2 regions of the Acidovorax sp. KNOB132 genome follow, and region 1 is predicted to be linked to the other one. Evidence: predicted binding sites of a transcription regulator. Region 1 holds the regulator's gene; the other holds the start of a gene.
What was found. Region 1 encodes FliA, which starts transcription of late flagellar genes. Its sites were predicted from a motif close to CTAAAGTTTNNNNNNNNNNNGCCGNTA; they were not measured.
Positions count from the first base shown of each region.

Region 2: the regulator FliA is predicted to act here: its motif matches at 6,864-6,890, upstream of fliS (flagellar export chaperone FliS).

Region 1 is NZ_BAAJYT010000147.1:305-8,669, forward strand. Features, by position in the region: partial or broken gene flhF (flagellar biosynthesis GTPase FlhF) at 1-983, shown strand, start outside; gene AC27IO_RS16500 (hypothetical protein) at 976-1,773, shown strand; gene AC27IO_RS16505 (RNA polymerase sigma factor FliA) at 1,778-2,494, shown strand; gene AC27IO_RS16510 (hypothetical protein) at 2,616-2,978, opposite strand; gene flgM (flagellar biosynthesis anti-sigma factor FlgM) at 3,021-3,356, opposite strand; gene flgA (flagellar basal body P-ring formation chaperone FlgA) at 3,448-4,206, opposite strand; gene flgB (flagellar basal body rod protein FlgB) at 4,420-4,878, shown strand; gene flgC (flagellar basal body rod protein FlgC) at 4,918-5,322, shown strand; gene AC27IO_RS16535 (flagellar hook assembly protein FlgD) at 5,344-5,994, shown strand; gene flgE (flagellar hook protein FlgE) at 6,052-7,329, shown strand; gene flgF (flagellar basal-body rod protein FlgF) at 7,383-8,123, shown strand; gene flgG (flagellar basal-body rod protein FlgG) at 8,164-8,365, shown strand, end outside.
Region 2 is NZ_BAAJYT010000013.1:18,247-30,174, reverse strand. Features, by position in the region: gene AC27IO_RS04030 (NeuD/PglB/VioB family sugar acetyltransferase) at 1-203, opposite strand, end outside; gene AC27IO_RS04025 (SDR family NAD(P)-dependent oxidoreductase) at 213-980, opposite strand; gene AC27IO_RS04020 (ketoacyl-ACP synthase III) at 985-2,022, opposite strand; gene AC27IO_RS04015 (acyl carrier protein) at 2,029-2,259, opposite strand; gene AC27IO_RS04010 (flagellin N-terminal helical domain-containing protein) at 2,342-3,571, opposite strand; gene AC27IO_RS04005 (flagellin) at 3,957-5,180, shown strand; gene fliD (flagellar filament capping protein FliD) at 5,337-6,761, shown strand; gene fliS (flagellar export chaperone FliS) at 6,921-7,346, shown strand; gene AC27IO_RS03990 (flagellar protein FliT) at 7,349-7,648, shown strand; gene fliE (flagellar hook-basal body complex protein FliE) at 7,965-8,273, opposite strand; gene fliF (flagellar basal-body MS-ring/collar protein FliF) at 8,445-10,127, shown strand; gene fliG (flagellar motor switch protein FliG) at 10,179-11,174, shown strand; gene AC27IO_RS03970 (FliH/SctL family protein) at 11,158-11,886, shown strand.

The DNA.
Region 1 (8,365 bases):
AGGTGCCCGTGCCCTCGCTGGCCCCCGCCGCCGGCCAGCAGAACCTGATGAGCGAGCTGCAGTCCATGAAGGACCTCATCGAGGACCGCTTCAACACCCTGGCCTGGCTCGGACAGGCCCGGCAGAACCCGATCCAGTCGAACCTGATGCTCAAGCTCATCCGCGCCGGCTACTCGCCGTCGCTGGCCCGCGCCGTGCTGGAGCGCCTGCCCGAGGAGCTGGGCGCAGGCGATGCGGTGCGCTGGCTCATGGAAGTGCTGGAGCGCAACCTGAAGACCGACGCGCACGTCCGCCCCCTGTACGAAGAAGGCGGCATCTACGCCATGGTGGGCTCCACCGGCGTGGGCAAGACCACCACCACAGCCAAGCTCGCCGCTCTGTGCGCCCGCATCCACGGCCCGGGCAGCGTCGGCCTCATCACGCTGGACACGTACCGGGTCGGCGCCCACGAACAGCTGCGCACCTATGGCCGCATGCTGGGCGTCGTGGCCCACCTGGCGCACGACCGCGCCGCGCTGCAGGACCTGCTCGGCCTGCTGGGCGGCAAGAAGATGGTGCTCATCGACACCACCGGCGTCGCACCGCGCGACCCGCGCAAGCGCGACATGCTGGATGTGCTGGACCTGCCCAACGTCAACCGCCTGCTGGTGCTGAACGCCGGCTGCCACGGCGACACGCTGGACGACGTGCTCAGCGCCTTCAAGACCGCCGGCTCGCAGCAGGCCATCCTGTCCAAGGTGGACGAAGCCGTGAAGCTCGGCCCTTCGATCGACGCCCTGATCCGCCACCAGATGGTGCTGCGCGGCGTGACCAACGGCCAGCGCGTGCCCGAGGACTGGGAGGCCGCCGATGCGCACAAGCTCATCAGCACCTCGATGCGCTCGCCCGCCAAGTCGGCCTTCGACCCCAAGGCGTCGGACCTGAACTTCTTCTTCTCGCACTCGCCCGAGCTGGCCTCGGAAAGGGGACTGGTCGATGCTTGATACCGGATTCCACCAGGCCACGAGCCTGCACAGCATCACGCCGCAGTCGGACCTGCGGGTCGTGTCTGTCGTGGCGCAGCCCGACGCCGCCTACGGACTGGAAACCCTGTGGCAGGTGTGTTCCAGCCTGCAGCGGCTGGGGTATCCCGTGGCCGTGCTGGACGGCACCGCCCGCGAAACCGACGACGCGCCGGGCCTGGCCCACCTGCTGGCCGAGCCCTCCTGGCAGAACGGCGCCCCGCTCGAAACCGGCCCGGCGGCCTCGTCGCTGGCGGTGATTCCGGCCGGCTACGGCATGCAGCGCCTCGCCCGCCAGACCGCCGACGGCCCGGCCGCGATGCAGGCGCTGCAACCCTTCTTTCGCACCTATGCGCTGCTGGTGCTCTACGCCAGCGCCGAGGTGCTGGCACCATTGGTGCGCGCGACCTCGGCCATCCCCCTGGTGATCGCCGAAGGCGGCCCCGACAGCGTGGTGCAAAGCTACCGGCAACTGAAACACATGGCGATGCACGCCGGCGTGCACTGCTCGGTGGCCTCCATCCTGCCGCCCGGCGGGCCGGCCCAGGCCGACCCGACGCATGCGGCGTTGAACACGCTGCAGCGCTGCGCCGAGCGGCACCTGGGCAGCGGCATCCTGACCAGCACGGTGCGCGCCAACCACGCCCAGGACGTGCAGCGCCTGGCCTTGCAACTGCTGGAAAACGCGTGCACCATTGGCGCCGCAACGCCGACCCCCACCCCGCCCTTCGGCATGACGGAGACGGCAGCGCATTTCGCCCGGAGACATTGACCCGATGTACACCGCCAAAGGACAGCTCGACCGCGATGCGCTGATCCGCCAGCACGTGCCGCTGGTTCGCCGGATTGCGCACCACATGATCGCCAAGCTCCCGCCCAACGTGGAGCTGGACGACCTCATCCAGGTGGGCATGATGGGCTTGAGCGAGGCCCTGTCGCGCTACGAGGTGGCGCAGGGCGTGCAGTTCGAGACCTTCGCCACCCAGCGCATCCGCGGCGCCATGCTCGACGAATTGCGCGAGGGCGACTGGATGTCCCGCAGTTCGCGCAAGAGCCAGAAGGAAATCGAACACGCCGTCCACCGGCTGGAGCAGAAACTCGGGCGCAGCCCGCTGGAATCCGAGATCGCCGCCGAGCTGGACCTGAGCCTGGGCGAATACCAGACGCTGCTGGGCAAGGTGCGCGGCACGCAGTTGGTCTACCTGGAAGACATGACGCGGGGCGACGACGGCGACGACGGGTTTCTCGACCGGCACGTGGCCGACGGCGAAGCCGACCCGATGGCCATGCTGCGCGACCAGCGGCTCAAGGCCTCGCTGGTCGCCGCCATCAAGAGCCTGCCGGAGCGCGAGCAGCACATCATGGGCATGTATTACGAGCACGACATGAACCTGAAGGAGATCGCGGCCGTGCTGGGCGTGACCGAATCGCGCATCTGCCAGTTGCACAGCCAGTCCATCGCCCGGCTGCGGGCCAAGATGCGCAGCCACTAGCGGAGCGCCGCCGTCCCACCGGACGCGCCCCTGGCGCCAACGAAAAAGGCCGCATGCAGATGCGGCCTTTTTGCTTTGGGAGGCTGGCTTTTACCAGGAGCGAAGGGAAAGCCGGGCGGGATCAGCCCTGCGACCGGTAGATCCGAGCGGCGCCGCCCGAGCGTGCCGGAGCACCGTTTCCGTAGGTCGCAGCCTCCTGGGGCGGCAGCAGGGTCGCCACCTGGCGCTCGGTCAACGCGGACAGGCGCGCCAATTGTTCACGCTGCTGGGACAACTGGCTGCGAAGGGCCTGGATGCGGCGCTGGATGTCGGCCGGCAATTCGGTGGGGCGGGGGATTTTCTGGAGCGCCTGGGACAGATCGAGAGCGGCCTGGCGCAACAGGGGGGCGGTGCGTTCTACCGCGAGCGCGTCGGTTTCCAGCAGGGCGGCACCGACGTCTTTCAACCGGGATTCGACTTCAGACAGCGTGGTTTCGAATTGCATGGGTGGATCCTGTGCCGATCAACCCCTGCAGGAAACCCGGGGTCAGTGGCTGTTGCTGGTGTGGGAGATGATTTCCTGCGCATTGGACAGCAGCTTGTCCGCGATCGCATCGGCGTCCACCGAGAAGGTGCCCTTTTCGATGGCGGCGCGCACGGCCTTCACCTTGTTGGCATCGAAATCGGTGCCGGCGCGGCCGTTGGCTTCGAGTCCGCGGGCGGCGCTGGAAAACGTAACAGGCACGCCAGCGGCCGCAGCGGCAGCGGGCGCGGCGCTCTTGGCAGCCGTTTCGGCGGCAGCTGCAGGGGCCTTGGCCTGCTTGGCAGCCGTGGCGGCTTGCGACACTGCATTGGCTATTTCGGGGTTTTGACCTATCTTCATCGCTCTCTCCCACCCCGCTCGATGTGGGGCACAGTAGCAATGTTTTCGACCACTTCGACAGGGACTTTAGGCTTTTCTTGGGCCCCATCGCTTACAAAGTGATCTCTACTGTTCCATTTTCGGACACAACACCGGCGACGACACGGCCATTCTCCATACGGATGCGCACAGTCTCGCCGACGGCGCCTGCGGTGATCGCCTGGCCTGCGGATGTTACCGAATAACCCCGCCCCTGCGCCACCACCCGCACCGCGGCCCCCGCCTTGAACAGGGTCGGCGCCTTCACCATGTGCTGGCGCACGGCCTGGCCGGCCATGAGCTGGCGCGAGGCCACCATGCCGACCCAGCTGTCGGGATTGGCCACGATCGCGGTGGTTTCCGCCGCCCAGTCCACTTCGGCCTCGGTCGCATCGGCGGCCGTGAGCACGGCCCCGGACGCGACATTGCCCGTGAGCACCCACGCCGGGCCATACGCCTTGACGGTGACGGGCAGGAACACGTTCCACGCGGTGGCACCGTCCACGCAGCGCAGCCCGAGGCGGGTGCGGCCCCACAGCCGCGAGCCGGCAGGCAGGTAGGGCTCGACGCGGGCGCATGGCGCCAAGCGCAGGCGGGGGTCCAAGGCCCCCACGCTCACTTCCATGCGCAGCGGCATGCTGGCCGTGCCCGACTGGCCGCGCTGCAGCGCATCGTCCAGCCAGCGCTGGGTGATTCCGCCCAGGTCCGCCGCCGGTTCGGCCACGGCCTGGGCCCGCAGCGCCGCGGCGGGCAGGGCAAAGGCCGCCGCCAGAGCGGCCATCCGGGCCAGGCGCAGGGTGGGAAGGAATCGGGGAGCGGTGGTGTGTGACATGGGAAAGCCTCCTGTGGCGGGGAATGCGCCGCCCAACAGGGAAGGCCATTCGACCCCTGGCACTTTAGGGCCGGCCGGCGCGCACGAAGCACCGAACTGCGCGCCAATCGCCGCGTTCTTCGCGCTTTAGAAAAACCGGCCCATTTCCATAATCGAACCCACGCCGGAACCCCTCTTTTCTCCGGCCAGGACCCAACGCTTTGCGAGGCTGACATGCTCAACAAGATGACTGAAAGGCTGGATTTCCACGGCAACGCGCTTTTGCTGCGTGCCGAGCGCCAGCGTGCCATCGCGAGCAACATCGCCAATGCCGACACGCCGGGCTACGTGGCCCGCGACTTCAATTTCGCCGACGCGATGCGCGATGCGACCGGCGGCGGCTCGACCACGCTGAGCACCGGATCGGGGTCGACCATGTCCCTGGCCACCGGCCAGCGCCAGCAAAGCGCCACCGATCCGCGCCACATTCCGCTGCCGGCCGCCACGACAGGCATGGGATCGGGCAGCACGCTGGGCTACTCGGTGCAGACCCAGCCCAACCTGGACAACAACACGGTGGACCTCGATCGCGAGCGGGCCGCCTTCGTGGACAACGCCGTGCGCTACGAAGCCACGCTGCGGTTCATCAACGGCAACGCCAAGACGATGCTGAGCGCCATCCAGGGCCAGTAAGCGCCGCAACGCCACCACCCACGGAAAGCGGAAACCGCCATGTCCATGTTCTCCATCTTCAACGTCTCGGGCAGCGCCATCAGTGCGCAGTCGCAGCGGCTCAACGTGGTGGCCAGCAACCTGGCCAACGTCGAGGCCGTCGCCGGCCCGGACGGCCAGGCCTACAAGGCGCGCCAGGTGGTGTTCCAGACGGCGCCGATGGGCGCCGAGAGCGCCGCCGGCGTGCGGGTGAGCGCCATCAGCGAGAGCAACGCGCCGGGCAAGCGGGTGCACGACCCGAGCCACCCGTCCGCCGATGCGGAGGGCTACGTCACCCATTCCAACGTGAACGCGGTGGAGGAGATGGTCAACATGATCTCCGCCTCGCGCTCCTACCAGAACAACGTCGAGGTCATGAACACGGCCAAGTCGCTGCTCCTCAAGACCCTGCAGATGGGCCAGTAACTTTTCGGGAAGAACCTCGCCATGATCCTCAATCCCATCGGCTCCACCGCCACCGTGAATTCGGGCACCAGCGCCAATTCGGCCACCGACCCCAACGCCGCGCAGGACCGCTTCCTGAAGCTGCTGGTCGCGCAGTTGAACAACCAGGATCCGATGAATCCGATGGACAACGCGCAGATGACCTCGCAGATGGCGCAGATCAACACCGTCACCGGCATCCAGACGCTGAACCTCACCATGCAGACCATGGCCGAGCAGTTTTCCACGATGCAGACGCTGCAGGGCACGGCCATGATCGGCCGCTCGGTGCTCGCGGAAGGCTCCAAGATGACCTACACCGACAGCACGGGCAAGGGCTACTTCGAGCTGGCCGGCGCGGCGACCAGCACCAAGGTCGAGGTCGTCACGCCCGGCGGCGCCGTCGTCGGCACGGTGGACATGGGCGCGCAGGACAAGGGCCGCCACGAGTTCGAGTTCGATGCCAGCAAGTACGCGGGCAACAAGAGCGACCTGCAGTTCCGCGTGGTCGCCTCCACCAAGGACGGCACCGTGCAGTCCACGGCGCTCATGCAGGCGAAGGTGGTGGGCACCGGCTCCAACAGCGGCGCGCTGACGCTCGACCTGGACACCGGCAGCACCGTCAACTACAGCCAGATCAAAGCGGTGCTCTGACCGGCACGCCCTTCCCACCTATCCACGCGCTTTCCTTCTTCCTCTCAGGAGAACACCATGAGCTTTCAGCAAGGCCTGTCCGGCCTCAACGCCGCCAGCAAGAACCTGGACGTGATCGGCCACAACATCGCCAACTCCAACACGGTGGGCTTCAAGGCCTCCCGCGCCGAGTTCGCTGAAATGGTGGCCTCGGCCATCGGCTCCGCGGGGGGAACCAACGCCGGCATCGGCGTGGAGACCGCCGACGTGGCGCAGCAGTTCAACCAGGGCAACCTGTCGATCACCGGCAACAGCCTGGATGTGGCGATCAACGGCGACGGCTTCTTCAAGCTGCAGCAGCCCGATGGCACCAATGCCTATACCCGTGCGGGCAATTTCAAGCTCGACGACCTGGGCAACGTGGTCACCAACAGCGGTGCCAAGGTGATGGGCTACACGGTGGACCCGGCCACGGGCCTGCGCACGGCCAGCAACGCCACGCCGCTGTCGTTCCCCACCTCGCAGCCGATCCCGGCCAAGCAGACCACGTCGATCACCGCATCGTTCAACCTCGACGCGCGCGCGCCGGACGCCGCGGGCGACTCCACCGCCACGCCGCCCGTGCCCGCCACGCCGCGCGCCACCTACGGCACCTCGATCAACGTCTACGACAGCCAGGGCGTCGCCAAGCCGGTGAGCCTGTACTTCCAGAAGAACGGCGCCAACACCTGGGACGTGTACGACAAGCTGGACGATCCCACGGCGACGCCGCCCGTGGTGGCCGCGCCCGTCGGCCAGATCACCTTCGACAACAACGGCAAGATCACCGCGCCCGCGGCGACCCCGCCCGCCACCGGCTTTCAACTGCCGCTCACGATCTCGCCCACGCCACCCAACCCGAACAACCTCACGGACTACAGCGTGAACGTGAAGCTGGACGGCGTGACGCAGTTCGGCACCAAGTTCGCCGTGTCCGACCTGTCGCAGGACGGCTACACCGCCGGGGAGCTGACGGGCATCAACATCGAAAACAACGGCATGGTGATGACGCGCTACTCCAACGGCGTGACGCGCGCCGAGGGGCAACTGGCGCTGGCCAGCTTCCGCAACACGCAGGGCCTGGCGTCCATCGGCAACAACAACTGGGCCGAAACCTTCGAATCCGGCCAGGCCGTGATGGGCGCGCCCACCGACGGCAAGTTCGGTGCCCTGCGCTCCGGCGCGCTGGAAGACTCCAACGTGGACCTGACGGCCGAGCTGGTGAACATGATGACGGCGCAGCGGGCCTACCAGGCCAACGCGCAGACCATCAAGACGCAGGACCAGGTGATGTCCACGCTGGTCAACCTGCGCTGATCCTTTTCCTGAACCCCACCCCTACCGACTGAGACGCCTGCGCGAGACCCTCCATGGACCACATCATCTACACCTCGATGACGGGCGCCAGCGCTGCCGCGCAGCGCCAGTCGGTGCTGGCCAACAACCTGGCCAACGCCTCCACGAACGGCTTCCGGGCGGAAATGTCCACCTTCCGCGCCGTGCCGGTGCAGGGCGACGGTGCCAAGACCCGCGTGTTCGCCCTGGAGGCCACCTCGGGCCACTCCGAAGCGTCCGGCCCGGTGCAGCGCACCGGCCGCAACCTGGATGCCATGGCGGTGGGCAATGCCTGGTTCGCCGTGCAGGGGCTCGACGGCACCGAGGCCTACACCCGCAACGGCAGCCTGGAAGTCTCGGCCACGGGCCAGTTGCTCACGAGCAACGGCCTGACCGTGCTCTCGGACGGCGGAGGCCCCATCGACGTGCCCCAGGGCGCGGAGATCGCGCTGGGCTCGGACGGGACCATCACCGCCAAGGTCGGCAGCCAGCGCCCCGCAGCCGTGGGGCGCCTGAAGCTGGCCACGCCCACGCTGGAAGACCCGCTCAAGCGCGGCGACGACGCCCTGTTTCGCACCACCTCGGGCGATCCGCTGCCCAGCGATCCCAATGCCCGCATGCTGTCCGGCGCGCTGGAAGGCTCCAACGTGAATGCCGTGGAGAGCATGGTCGGAATGATCGCCGCCTCCCGCCAGTTCGAGGCGCAGCTGCGCCTGCTGCAGACGGCCGAGACCAACGACAAGTCGGCCAGCCAGCTGCTGAGCCTCAACGGCTGACCGCCGAGCCCGACGCAACCGCCTCCCCAAAGGAACCGCCATGATCAATTCCCTGTGGATCGCCAAGACCGGCATGTCCGCCCAGCAAACCCAGCTGGATGTCATCTCGCACAACCTGGCCAACGTCTCCACCAACGGCTACAAGCGCAACAACGCGGTCTTCGAAGACCTGATCTACCAGAACCAGCGCCAGGTCGGCGCGCAGACCACCGAGCAGAACCAGTTGCCCACCGGCCTGCACC
Region 2 (11,928 bases), on a different contig from region 1:
ACATAGGTCAGGGGATCACCCACGATCCCGATCGAGCGCTGCATGCCGTTCAGGGCCGACGTGCGCGAATCCAGAAAGCCCTTGGGTCGGAACAGCGGGTTGTCGTCTTCGATGTACGTCAATACTTCGCGGCCGAAGCCGCCGGCGCCCACGATGAGCAGGTTCCGATGCGGGGAGGACGTATCCGTGCAGGGTGCAGCCATGGTGGTGGATCAACTGATGGTGAGGCCGCCGTCCATCACCAGCGTCGTGCCGGTGATCCATCGGCTGGCCTGGGACAGCAGGAACACGGCGGCATTGGCCACGTCTTCCGGTTGGCCGAAACCGAGCGGGTAGTTGCCCCGCTCTTTTTCCATCGAACCCACGAGCGTGGCGGTGGCATCGAGCAATGGCGTTTCAACCAGGGCGGGCGAAAGGCAATTGGCCCGGATGCCCCGCTTGACGACTTCCATCGCGAGGCAGCGCATCATCGCAATCAGTGCGGCCTTGGTGCCCGAATAGGCGGCCACTCCCGGCACGCCGATGTGTGCGGCGATCGATGCGATGAACACCATCGATCCTCCCGGCGCGATCAGATTGCGCTTGAGAAGTGCCTGCGTCAGCAGCATCGGGGCGTCCACGTTGATGCTCTGGACTTCGCGCAGATGCTGTTCGGTGATCATCCGCACGGGAGACAGGCGCGAGATGCCTGCGCTGTGAACGATGCCGTTCAACGGCTCGGAAGCGATCTGCTCCACCAACTCGGAGCGATCGGCAGACTGGGTCAGATCCGCTCGCACCACGAGGTGGCCGGCAGCCGGTGCGGCGGATTGCAGTGCCTGCAGCGTGCGAGCGAGCCGCTGCTCGTCGCGGCCCACACCAATGACCTGGGCTCCCATGCGTGCGCAGGCGAGGGCGGTGGCGTGGCCCAGGCCCGAAGTGGCCCCCGTGACGAGGATGCGCTGTCCCTGCAGGTGAAAAGGCGTGGGCGTTGCGTCCATCGGGTCAGGACTCCAGCATGGCCGGGAAGCGAGCCCCTGCAATGTCCAGGATGCATGTGCCCCAGGACAGGCCGATGCCGAAGCCGCTCAGCAGCAGTTTGTGCGTGCCGCTGGCCAGCGTTTCGTTCAGGCGCGCGGTCATGGTGACCGGCAGTGTCGCCCCACTGGTGTTGCCATAGTCGGCCAGCGTCGATGGGACTTTCTCAGGGGGGAGTGCCAGCTTCTTGCGGATGGTTTCGTTGATCATCCGGTTGGCCTGATGGAAGACGAAGTAGTCCACATCGTCCTTGGACACCCCTGCATATTGCAGCGTGCGCTCCACGGCCGGAGGGATTTTCTGGGTGGAGAAGCTGAGCACGGCCGGTCCATCGAGGAGGAGGCGGTCTGGCCATTGCAGCTCCCCATCCTCGTCGCGCGTGGGGATGCTGTGATGAAAGGCATAGGGCTCTCGATGCCCACCCACCGGCTTGATGATGGCCTTGTAGCCACTGCCGTCGCTGTTGAGGTCGAAATACATGGGCGCGGCCGAAGGATCGAATTCCAGTGCGGTCGCCGTGCCGGCGTCGGAGAACAGCGGGTCCTTTTCGCTTGCGGAGCGGTCTCCCACCAGCAGCAGGCCCTTTTTCACCGTGCCGGACGCGATCATGCTGCCCAGCAGGTGCAACCCGAACGGGTAGCCAGAGCAGCCGAGATTCACGTCGAAAGCGATCGTGGACTGCGACAGCCCGAGCTTGTCCTGCAAGATGATGGCGGTGGAAGGAATGGGATAGTCGGGCGACTGCGTCACGACGATCAGCGCGTCCACTTCTTCGCGGGCCCACTGCAGTTCCTCCAGCAGCTTTTCGGTGGCGTCCTGCGCCAGGTCGGAAAAGCATTGCCACGACGCGCACAGGCGGCGCTGCTGGATGCCGATGTTGCGAACCAGCCTTTCCCGCTCCGAGCGGATTTTTGGAGGGCAATCCTCAAGGTTGGAAACCACGCGCTTGGGCACGCAGCTCGCCATGCCCGCAAAGCGCACGTTGTGCAGGGTGGACAGGCCCATGGTGTTTTACCCCAGCAGCTTGTAGAGGTCCGTGACCGTGGTGCAGTTCTTCAGGTCGTCGCCCACGATGGTTTTACCGTATTCCACGTCGAACATCACGATGACGCCCAGGGCGGCGAGGGAGTCCCACTCCGGCAGAGCACGCAGTTCGGTATCCGGGGTGACTTCCACCGGATCCTGGAAGTCAACAGCGGTCAGAAAGCTTTCGATGAATTGCTCGATGGAAGGCGAAGGCATGCGTACTCCAGAATAAAAATATCGCTGAGACCGAAGATTTCGGCCTCCACCGGCAGTGTATTAGCCCCGGATGCCTTCTTCTTCAGCCCTGCAGGAGTTTCAGCACCTGCTGGGGCAACTGGTTCGCCTGGGCCACCATCGCGGTTCCTGCCTGCTGCAGGATCTGCGTACGCGACAGGTTCGCCGTTTCCTTGGCAAAGTCGGCATCCACGATACGGCCACGGGCTGCCGCCATGTTCTCGCCCTGGATGTCGATATTGGCAATGGCGTTTTTCGAAGCGGCTTTGCAGGGCCCCGAGGTCGCGCGCGCCGAATTGACCTGATCGATCGCGCTGTCGATCTTCTTGAGGGCCACCCAGGCCTGGCTCTGCGTTCCGACATCGACGCTGTCGATGCCTTTCTGACCGGTGCCGGTGGCATTCGTCAGCGTGGGCGGGGTAAAGCCCGTGTTGGCCACGGTGAACCCGGTGGTGCCGCCGAACGTGATGGTCTCCGGCACGGGGGGAACGGCATTCGTCAGCTTCGAAGAGGCGAACTCGAGTCCGTAGCTGCCGTCATCGTTCTTGGTCAGGAAGGCGGTCACGCCCGTATCGGCCGTCTTGTTGTTGATCGCCGAGATCACCTGGCCGAGACGTTCCACGCCGGAGCCAGCGGCCTTGATGCTTCCCAGGTCGATGGCGGAACCCGAACCGACCTGGATCGTCAGTCCGCCCGCGGGAATCGCGCTGCCGAAGGCGGAGATCGACGTGTCCGACGCATCCACGGCGATCGCGGTGCTCGTGCTCGAGTACATGATGCTGGACAGGCCCGAGGCGCGGGTGTCTGCCAGGGCGCCGAGCGTGACGTTGTCGCCGGAGTTGGCGCCCACCTGGAACAGGGCGCCCGCGAAGCTGCCGTCCAGGATCTTCTGGCCGTTGAAACTGGTCTGCTTGGAAACGCGGTCGATTTCGTCGGTGAGTTGCTTGACTTCGGATTGCAGCGCGGCCCGGTCGGCCTTGCTGTTCGTGGCGTTGCTGGCCTGAACGGCCAACTCGCGCATCCGCTGCAGCATGTCGCCGACCTTGCCCAGGGCGCCTTCTGCCGTCTGGGCCAGCGAGATGCCGTCGTTGGCGTTGCGGGAGGCCACGGCCAGGCCCTTGACCTGGGTGTTCATGCGCTCGGCGATGGCCAGGCCGGCCGCATCGTCCTTGGCACTGTTGACGCGCAGGCCGGAAGACAGCCTCTGCATGGTGGTCGTCAGCGAAGCTGCCGACATTCCCAGATTGCGCTGGGCGTTGAGTGAGGCGATGTTGGTGTTGATCGTCGAGGCCATTACGGAACTCCTTCGCAAAAGGGACAAGGCACAGCTGCCGTGGCCAAGGACACCACCATCAGCGGGCAACCCTAGCGTTGGGAGAATTCTCCTCAGGTGGGGTTTTCCTGGCGTGGGGAAAAAAGGGCGGAAAACCATCCATATCCACCCTTGTGGGAGCTGGCTGACCCGGGCGGTGCCGGGGAAAGCCGATTTTTTTGCATGGAGACGCTCAAGTTCTCCAGGGGCTGCCCGATAACCTAACCAACAGGTTCAAGCGAATTTGTTGACCGGCAAGCGATGGATGGGTTCACGTGACTGCCGCCCCGGTCTTGGCAGCTGGCCATGGGGGTCAGCGTTGTGATCGGCGGTCTAGCCGGAATTTAAGTTACCAAGGAGCATTTCAATGGCCTCTACCATCAACACCAATATTGCTTCGCTCAACGCACAGCGCAATCTGGGCATGTCTGCGAACTCTCTCACCACCTCGATGCAGCGCCTGTCTTCCGGCCTGCGCGTCAACAGCGCCAAGGACGATGCCGCCGGCCTGTCGATCGCCGAGCGCATGAACACCCAGATCAAGGGTCTGACCGTGGCAGCCCGCAACGCCAACGACGGCATCTCGCTGGCCCAGACGGCAGAAGGCGCCCTGGGCAAGGTCGGCGACATGCTGCAACGGATGCGTGAACTGTCGGTGCAGGCCAGCAATGCCACCAACAGCACCAAGGACCGCGCTGCACTGCAGTCCGAAGTCAAGCAGCTCACCGACGAAATCGACCGTGTGGCCAAGCAAACCAGCTTCAACGGCCAGAAGATCCTGGACGGCAGCTTTGCGGGCGCCCTGTTCCAGGTCGGTGCCAACTCCGGTGAAAACATCACCGTCGGCGCTCTGACCAATTCGTCGGCTTCCGGCCTGTCGAACATCGAATACTCCACGGGCAGCGTGACCGCCCTGAATGCTTCCGACACGACGGTCACGGGCTTCGGCACCAAGATCGCCGCCGGTGGCCTGACCATCCAGGTGGGCTCGGCATCCGCCATCGATCTGGGCGAAATCAAGGCCGCTGGCTCTGGTGTGGAACGCCTGGGCCAAGTGGTGTCCGCCATCAACAACAAGTCCGCCGACACCGGTGTGACCGCCTTCCTGACCAAGAAGGACGACGGCACGTACGACCTGGAATTTGCTTCGTCCAAGCTGACCAGTGCAACGCCTCCTGTGCCGGAAACCATCACCTTCGGCGGCACGACCGGCTTCTCCGTGGCGAACACGGGCTTCGCCGCCCCGACGCTGGCGGCCGCCACCGGTACCGACAAGAAGGGTATCGACACCGTGACTGTCGCGACGCAAAAGGACGCATGGGTTTCCCTGAAGAAGATCGACAGCGCGATCGACCAGGTGAACTCCGCACGTGCCGACCTCGGCGCTCTGCAAAGCCGCTTCGAAAACTCGGTGGGCAACATCGACATCCAGGCCGAAAATCTGTCGGCATCGCGTGGCCGGATCGTGGACGCCGACTTCGCCAAGGAAACGGCGAACCTGTCGCGCACGCAGATCCTGCAACAGGCGGGCACTGCGATGGTGGCCCAGGCCAACCAGCTGCCCCAGGGCGTGCTGTCACTGCTGCGTTAATCGGTGGCTTATAAAGGGGATCGGAACGGTCCGAACCCTTTTAAGCGGCGACAGGGCCACTCCTGTCGCCGCTTTTCCTGCTTTTAGATCGAAGCGATTCTCGCCACAATCGTGTATTGATTGTTGATGGCGGCCCCGGCTGCCTGGGAGACCAAAATGGGTATTACCTCGATAGGCATTGGCAGCGGGCTCGACGTCGAAACCATCGTCACCAAGACGGTGGCGCTGGAAAAGCAGCCCCTCGTTCAGCTGCAGGCCAAAGCGGACACCATCCAGACCAAGATTTCCACGTTCTCCCAGGTGAAGTCGTTGCTCTCGACCTTGTCGGATGCCGCGGCCAAGCTGACCCGGGACAGCGCGTGGAACGGCATGGCGGTCAGTTCTTCCAACAGTGCGGCCGTCACGGCCACCGTGTCGGGGATTGCCAGCGCATCGTCGTTCGGCGTGAGTGTGCAGCAACTGGCCCGCGCGCAATCGAATGCGTCCACCGCCGTGGCCAAGGACTCCGTCATTGGCGCAGGCACCATGACCATCCAGCTGGGGACTTGGGACTCCACCGCGAATCCACCGACCTTCGGCGTGGGATCCACGAAGCCGATCAATGTCTCGGTCAGCGCGACCGACACGATCACGAACATCGCCGCCAAGATCAACGAAGGCGATGTCGGCGTCACGGCCACCGTGTTGCGCGATGCCTCCGGCGAGCGGCTCCTGCTGCGCTCCAAGACCACCGGGGAAGCGTCAGGGTTTCGCGTGCAGGTGGCGGAGGACCCGGCGGCGCCGGGCCTCTCGAAGCTCGCCTTCGATCCGCAGAACTCCCCAGGCGTGGGCCTGGCGGCCAATACCATCCAGTACGCACAGAACACGCAGGCCAAGATCAACGGCATCAGCGTGACGTCCAAGGACAACACGTTCACCGAGGCCATTCCCGGGCTGACCCTGACGGTGTCGCAAGTGACCACGACCGACGTGGAAATGGGAGTGAAGGCCGATACCGCGACGATGAAGAAGAACATCCAGGATTTCGTGGATGCCTACAACGCCGTCAATGACCTGCTGGGTTCCTCGACCAAGTACGACAGCGAGAGCAAGACCAAGGGCGTTCTGCAGGGCGACAGCACGGCGGTCGGGCTGCAGAACTCGCTGCGGGCGGCCATCGGTGCCGCTGCGGGCGGCACCGCTGCCCTGCAGACGCTGTCCGACATCGGCCTGGAAGTCCAGCGTGGCGGCAAGCTGACGGTGGACAACACCAAGCTGGACAACGCGCTGAAAACGCCCGACACGCTCAAGCAGTTGTTCGCATCCGACCCAGCCTCGGGCGGTACGGGCACCGGCGCCGCGGTTCGCATGAAGTCGTTCACCTCCGGACTGCTGTCGCTCGACGGCCTCATGAATAACAAGGCCGATGCCCTGGACCTGGAAGTCAAGCGCAACACCTCCGATCAGGACAAGGTGAACAATCGCGCGGCCGTATTGGAAAAGCGCATGCGGGCACAGTACACGGCGCTGGATACCCAGATGGGCAATCTTTCGGCCCTCAACAGCTACATCACGCAGCAGGTCGCCCAGTGGAACAAGTAAGCCCGGCGTCCAGGCCACCCGCCCCCGCGCGGGCTGGCCTGAACCCTGGATAAATCACCGCTGCGCCACTCTGTCAGAACGCCAAAACACCTCGTAAATGTCCTTGAGTTCCTTCTTGATCTGCCGATATTGAATGTAAGTAGCATGAAGGAGTTCTCGATGTACACGCCAGTCAGTTCCCGCGCCGCCTCGGTCTATCGGCAGGTCGGTGTGCAATCCAGTGTGGATGGCGCCTCGCCCCATCAATTGATCCAGATGTTGTTCGATGGCCTGGTGCAATCGCTCAACGCCGCCCGTGGCTCCATGCAGCGCGGCGACGTGGAAGAAAAGGGCCGCCACCTGGGCAAGGCCGTGCGCATCATCGAAGAAGGCCTCAAGGGCGGCCTCAACCCTGTGCAGGGTGGTGAGCTGGCTGCGAATCTCCGTGCGCTGTATGACTACTGCGTGGGCCGGCTCACCATGGCCAACCTGCGCAACGACGTCACCCTGGTGGAAGAAGTGGTCAACCTGATCGTGCCGGTGGCGCAGGGTTGGGGCGAGATCGGTGCCGGCGGCCGTCCTTCGGCCTCCGGTGGGAGAAACTAAGAATGTCTGAAATGCTCATCGATTACTACAAAGCCATCGAAGACAGCAGTGCCAAGATGCTGGAGGCTGCCAAGCTCAAGGATTGGGACGGCGTGGTTCGCTATGAAGGCGCCTGCGCGGTGCTCATCGAGCAACTGCGATTCAAGGCCCAGGAGCACGATCTGTTGCCGGAGCACCGCCGGGAAAAGACGCGCATCATGCAGCGCATCCTGAGCAACGATGCCCAGATTCGCTGCCTGGCGGAACCCTGGCTGTCGCAGTTCGAGCATTTGCTGGAGCGCCAGCCGCAGATGATGCATTGAGGAGGGGTGGGGCCCGCCCTTCGCCGGGCTGTCTGCCCGGCCAGTGCCTCCCGGCGCCACCGCGCAGCGCAGCGCAACGAACGGCAAGCCGGCATGCCTGGCGCGCAGTGCGCCTTCGGCCGTGTTGTTTTCAGGATCGCCGCCGCCGAGAGGGTTTGATGTGGGCGGTGCAGGGAATCGAAAACCCATGCGGCGGATGTATCAGCCGCAGCGGTGCAAGGTACTACCAGTCAAATGGCCTTCCAGTGCAATAAGCACTAGGGCATTAAGCTATAAAAATAATAGCAAATGATGGGTTGGATGTTGCGGGCTGGCGTCAAACCTGCATGTTCATGATGTCGGTGTAGGCCTGAACCATGCGGTTGCGCACGTGCAGCGTGGCCTGAAAGCCGATCTGGGCCTTCTGGATCGCCACCATGGTTTCTTCCAGGCTGACAGCCGGATTTTCCATCTGCACTTCCTTTTGCAGGTCGGCCGCCCGGTTCTGGGAGGCGCTGACCGACTGCAGTGCGCCCTTGAGCGCCGAGGAAAACCCCACTTCCTGCGAGTCCTGCGGTGCCGCGGCACGGCGCGCAAGGCCGGCGCCTGCAAGTGGCGTGGTGGGGCTTGATATGCGGAGGTCCATGGCTGTGTCCGAAGGAATGGCGGGATGGTGCAATCCTAGGGGGCCGGCGCCGCGCCATCCTGGGGAATAGATGGTGAAACGACGGCCTTATCTCGGCTACGTCGGCAAGGGGCTCGTCCAATAATCGCCCCACGCCAACCCTCTGCCGGGTCGGACCTTTTGGAAAGCACCATGTCCGCAGTTGCTGAAGTCCCTGTCATCAGTCCCGCCAACCCCTCGTGGATGCAGCGGTTTTCCGCGCTCGAACGGGGCCAGCGGATGCGCCTGGGCGCAGGCATGGTCTTGCTGATCGCTGCCGTGGTCGCCGCGGTGGTCTTCAGCCGCCAGCCGGACTACCGGGTGCTGTTCGCCAACCTGAGCGACAAGGATGGCGGTGCCATCGTGGCCCAGCTGTCCACGATGAACGTGCCCTACAAATATGCCGAGGGCGGCGGCGCCATCCTGATTCCGGCCGAGCGCGTGCACGACGTGCGCCTGCGCCTGGCCACCCAGGGCTTGCCCAAGGGCTCGGTGACGGGCTTTGAGCTGATGGAGACGAACCGGTTCGGCGTCACCCAGTTCCAGGAGCGGCTGAACTTCCAGCGCGGCCTGGAGGGCGAGCTGACCCGCTCGATCCAGGCGCTGTCTTCGGTGCAAAGCGCACGCGTGCACTTGGCACTGCCCAACCAGAACGGGTTCTTCCGCGAGCAGCAAAAGCCTTCCGCGTCGGTGCTGCTGAGCCTGTTCCCCGGCCGTTTCCTGGACCGCACGCAGCTGGCTGGGATCGTTCATCTGGTGGCCTCCAGCGTGCCGGAGCTGTCGCCCTCCGCCGTGAGCGTGCTGGACGATACCGGCAAGCTGCTGTCGCAGTCCCCCGACACGGCCGCCGGTTCGGGCGTGGACGCACAGCAACTGAGCTACGTGCAGCAGATCGAGCAGCAGTACACGCGCCGTATTTTGGACATCCTGGAGCCGGTGGTGGGCAAGAACAACGTCAAGGCGCAGGTGACGGCCGAGGTCGATTTCAGCCAGACCGAATCCACCTCCGAGCAGCACCGCCCCAACCAGACGCCCGACGCCAGCGCCGTGCGCAGCCAGCAGGTCGTGGAAAGCGCCGGCACCCAGGGCGCCCAGCCGCCCAGCGGTGTGCCCGGCGCCACCAGCAACCAGCCGCCCCAGCCTTCGACCGCGCCCATCAATGGCGCCAACCCCGCACCGACGGCCGCCGGTCAGCAGGGCGCGCAGGGCACGGGCAGCAAGCGCGAATCCATCACCAACTACGAAGTGGACAAGACCGTCCGCGTGACGCGCGGCGGCAGCGGCGCCCTCAAGCGCGTGAGCGCGGCGGTGGTGGTCAACTACCAGGCCGTGGCGGAAGCCGCGGGCAAGGCGCCCACCAACAAGGCCTTGTCGCCCGAGCAACTGGAGCAGATGACGGCGCTGGTGCGCGAAACCATCGGCTTCAACAAGGAGCGTGGCGACTCGGTGAACCTCATGAACACGCCGTTCCTGGTCGATTCCACGCCGGTGGTGGACCTGCCGCTGTGGAAGCAGCCCGAGATGATCGAGCTGGCCAAGAGCCTGGGCTGGCCCGTGGGCATGTCCCTGTTCGCGGCCATGGTACTGCTCGGCCTGGTGCGCCCCGCCATCAAGGGCATGGGCAAGCCCCGGGCGATTCCGGTGGCCCAGGGTGGCCAGCTCGACGCCATCGAGGCGGAAGAGCCGCAGCGCCCGGCGCTGGCCGCGCCGTCCAAGCCCGAGGAGGTCGCCCAGACGCCCGAGCAGCTGCGCCTGGAAGAGGCCCGTGTGCTGGCCAAGGAGAACCCGATGGCCGTGGCGAATATCCTCAAGACGTGGGTCAACGGCGAGTCGTGACGCGGCGCCGTGCGATGATTTCCCACCGACGCATGAAACCACGAGCTTTCCATGGATGACCAAGGCCTGAACGATGCTGCGATTTTGCTGATGTCCCTCGGCGAAGAGGAAGCCGCCGAGGTCTTCAAGCATCTGTCGCCGAAGGAAGTGCAGAAACTGGGCGAGACCATCGCCCGCATGCGCTCGGTTTCGCGCGAGAAGGTCGATTCGGTCATCAACCGCTTTTCCGGCGATGCCGCGGCGCAGAGCCTGCTGGTGTCCGACACCAGCAACTACGTGCGCTCGGTGCTCAAGCGCGCGCTGGGCGACGACAAGGCCGCGTTGCTGATCGACCGGATTCTCCAGGGCGGCGACGTTTCCGGCATCGAAAGCCTGAAGTGGATGGACCCGCTGTCGGTGGCCGAACTGCTGCGCAACGAGCACCCGCAGATCGTCGCTGCCATCCTGGTGCACCTGGATTCCGAGCAGGCCGCTGCCGTGCTGATGCAGCTCACCGACCGCCAGCGCAGCGAGGTGCTGCTGCGCGTGGCCACACTGGAGGGCATCCAGCCCACTGCGCTCAAGGACCTCAACGAGGTGCTGTTCAAGGTGCTGGCGGGTGGCGACAAGATCCGCAAGAGTTCGCTGGGCGGCGTCAAGGCAGCGGCCGAGATCATCAACCTGCTGGGCTCCAACATGGACAGCGTGGTGCTGGAGTCGATCCGGGGCTACGACCCCGACCTGGCCCAGAAGATCATGGACAAGATGTTTGTCTTCGACGACGTGGCCAAGCTCGACGACCGTGCGATTCAGACCGTGCTCAAGGAAGTGGCGTCCGAAACGCTCATCGTGGCGCTCAAGGGCGCCGTGCCCGAGCTGCGCGAGAAATTCCTGGCCAACATGTCGTCGCGCGCCGCCGAGGCCATGCGCGAAGACCTGGAGTCGCGTGGCCCGATGCGGCTGTCCGAAGTCGAGGCCCAGCAAAAGGAAATCCTCAAGACCGTTCGCCGCCTGTCGGATGAAGGCCAGATCGTGATCGGAGGCGGCGGTGATGACGCATTCGTATAACCCGCGCAGCTACACGCGGTTCATCCCCAGCGAAGAGGTCGGGGAGGTGACCCAGTGGCAGTTCGGCGCCGTGGACGGATCGGACCTGCTGCCCCCGGCGCCAGAGCCCGAACCGGAGCCCCTGCCAGTCGTCTTTGACGAGGCCACGCACCTGAGCGCCCTGGAAGCAGCGCGGCAGGAGGGCTTCGAGCAGGGCCAAGCCCATGGCGAGGAAAAGGCTGGGCTGGAATGGCAGCAGCGCATGGACGACTACATCGCCGGCCAGGGACAGGAGGTCGCGCAGCGGATGGACCAGGTGGTGCAGGCGGCCCAGGCCAGCCTCGTCCACATGCAGCAGCATGTCGCGCAGGAAGTGCTGCAGCTGGCCTGCGACATTGCTCGCCAGGTGATCCGCCAGGAACTGTCGAGCCAGCCGCAGGCCTTGCTGCCCGTGGTGCGCGAAGCCCTGGGGATGCTGATCGCCGAAGGCCGCCCGGCCACGGTGCGCATGAATCCCGCCGACTGGGAGGTGCTTGAAAAACCGCTGGGCGAAGCCTATGCGGGGGCCAAAGTGCAGTGGCTGCCCGATGCGGCCGTGGCCGCAGGCGATTGCTTCGTGGAGTCGGCCGGGACGGTGATCGATGGCTCGCTGGGCCGGCGCTGGGAGCGTGCGATCGCCGCGCTGGGCCTGGCGTCCGCCTGGGATGCCGAAGGGGAGAAGGCCCATGGCTGACACCCTCCCTGAAACTTCGCTGTTGCCGGATGCACCCGCTGG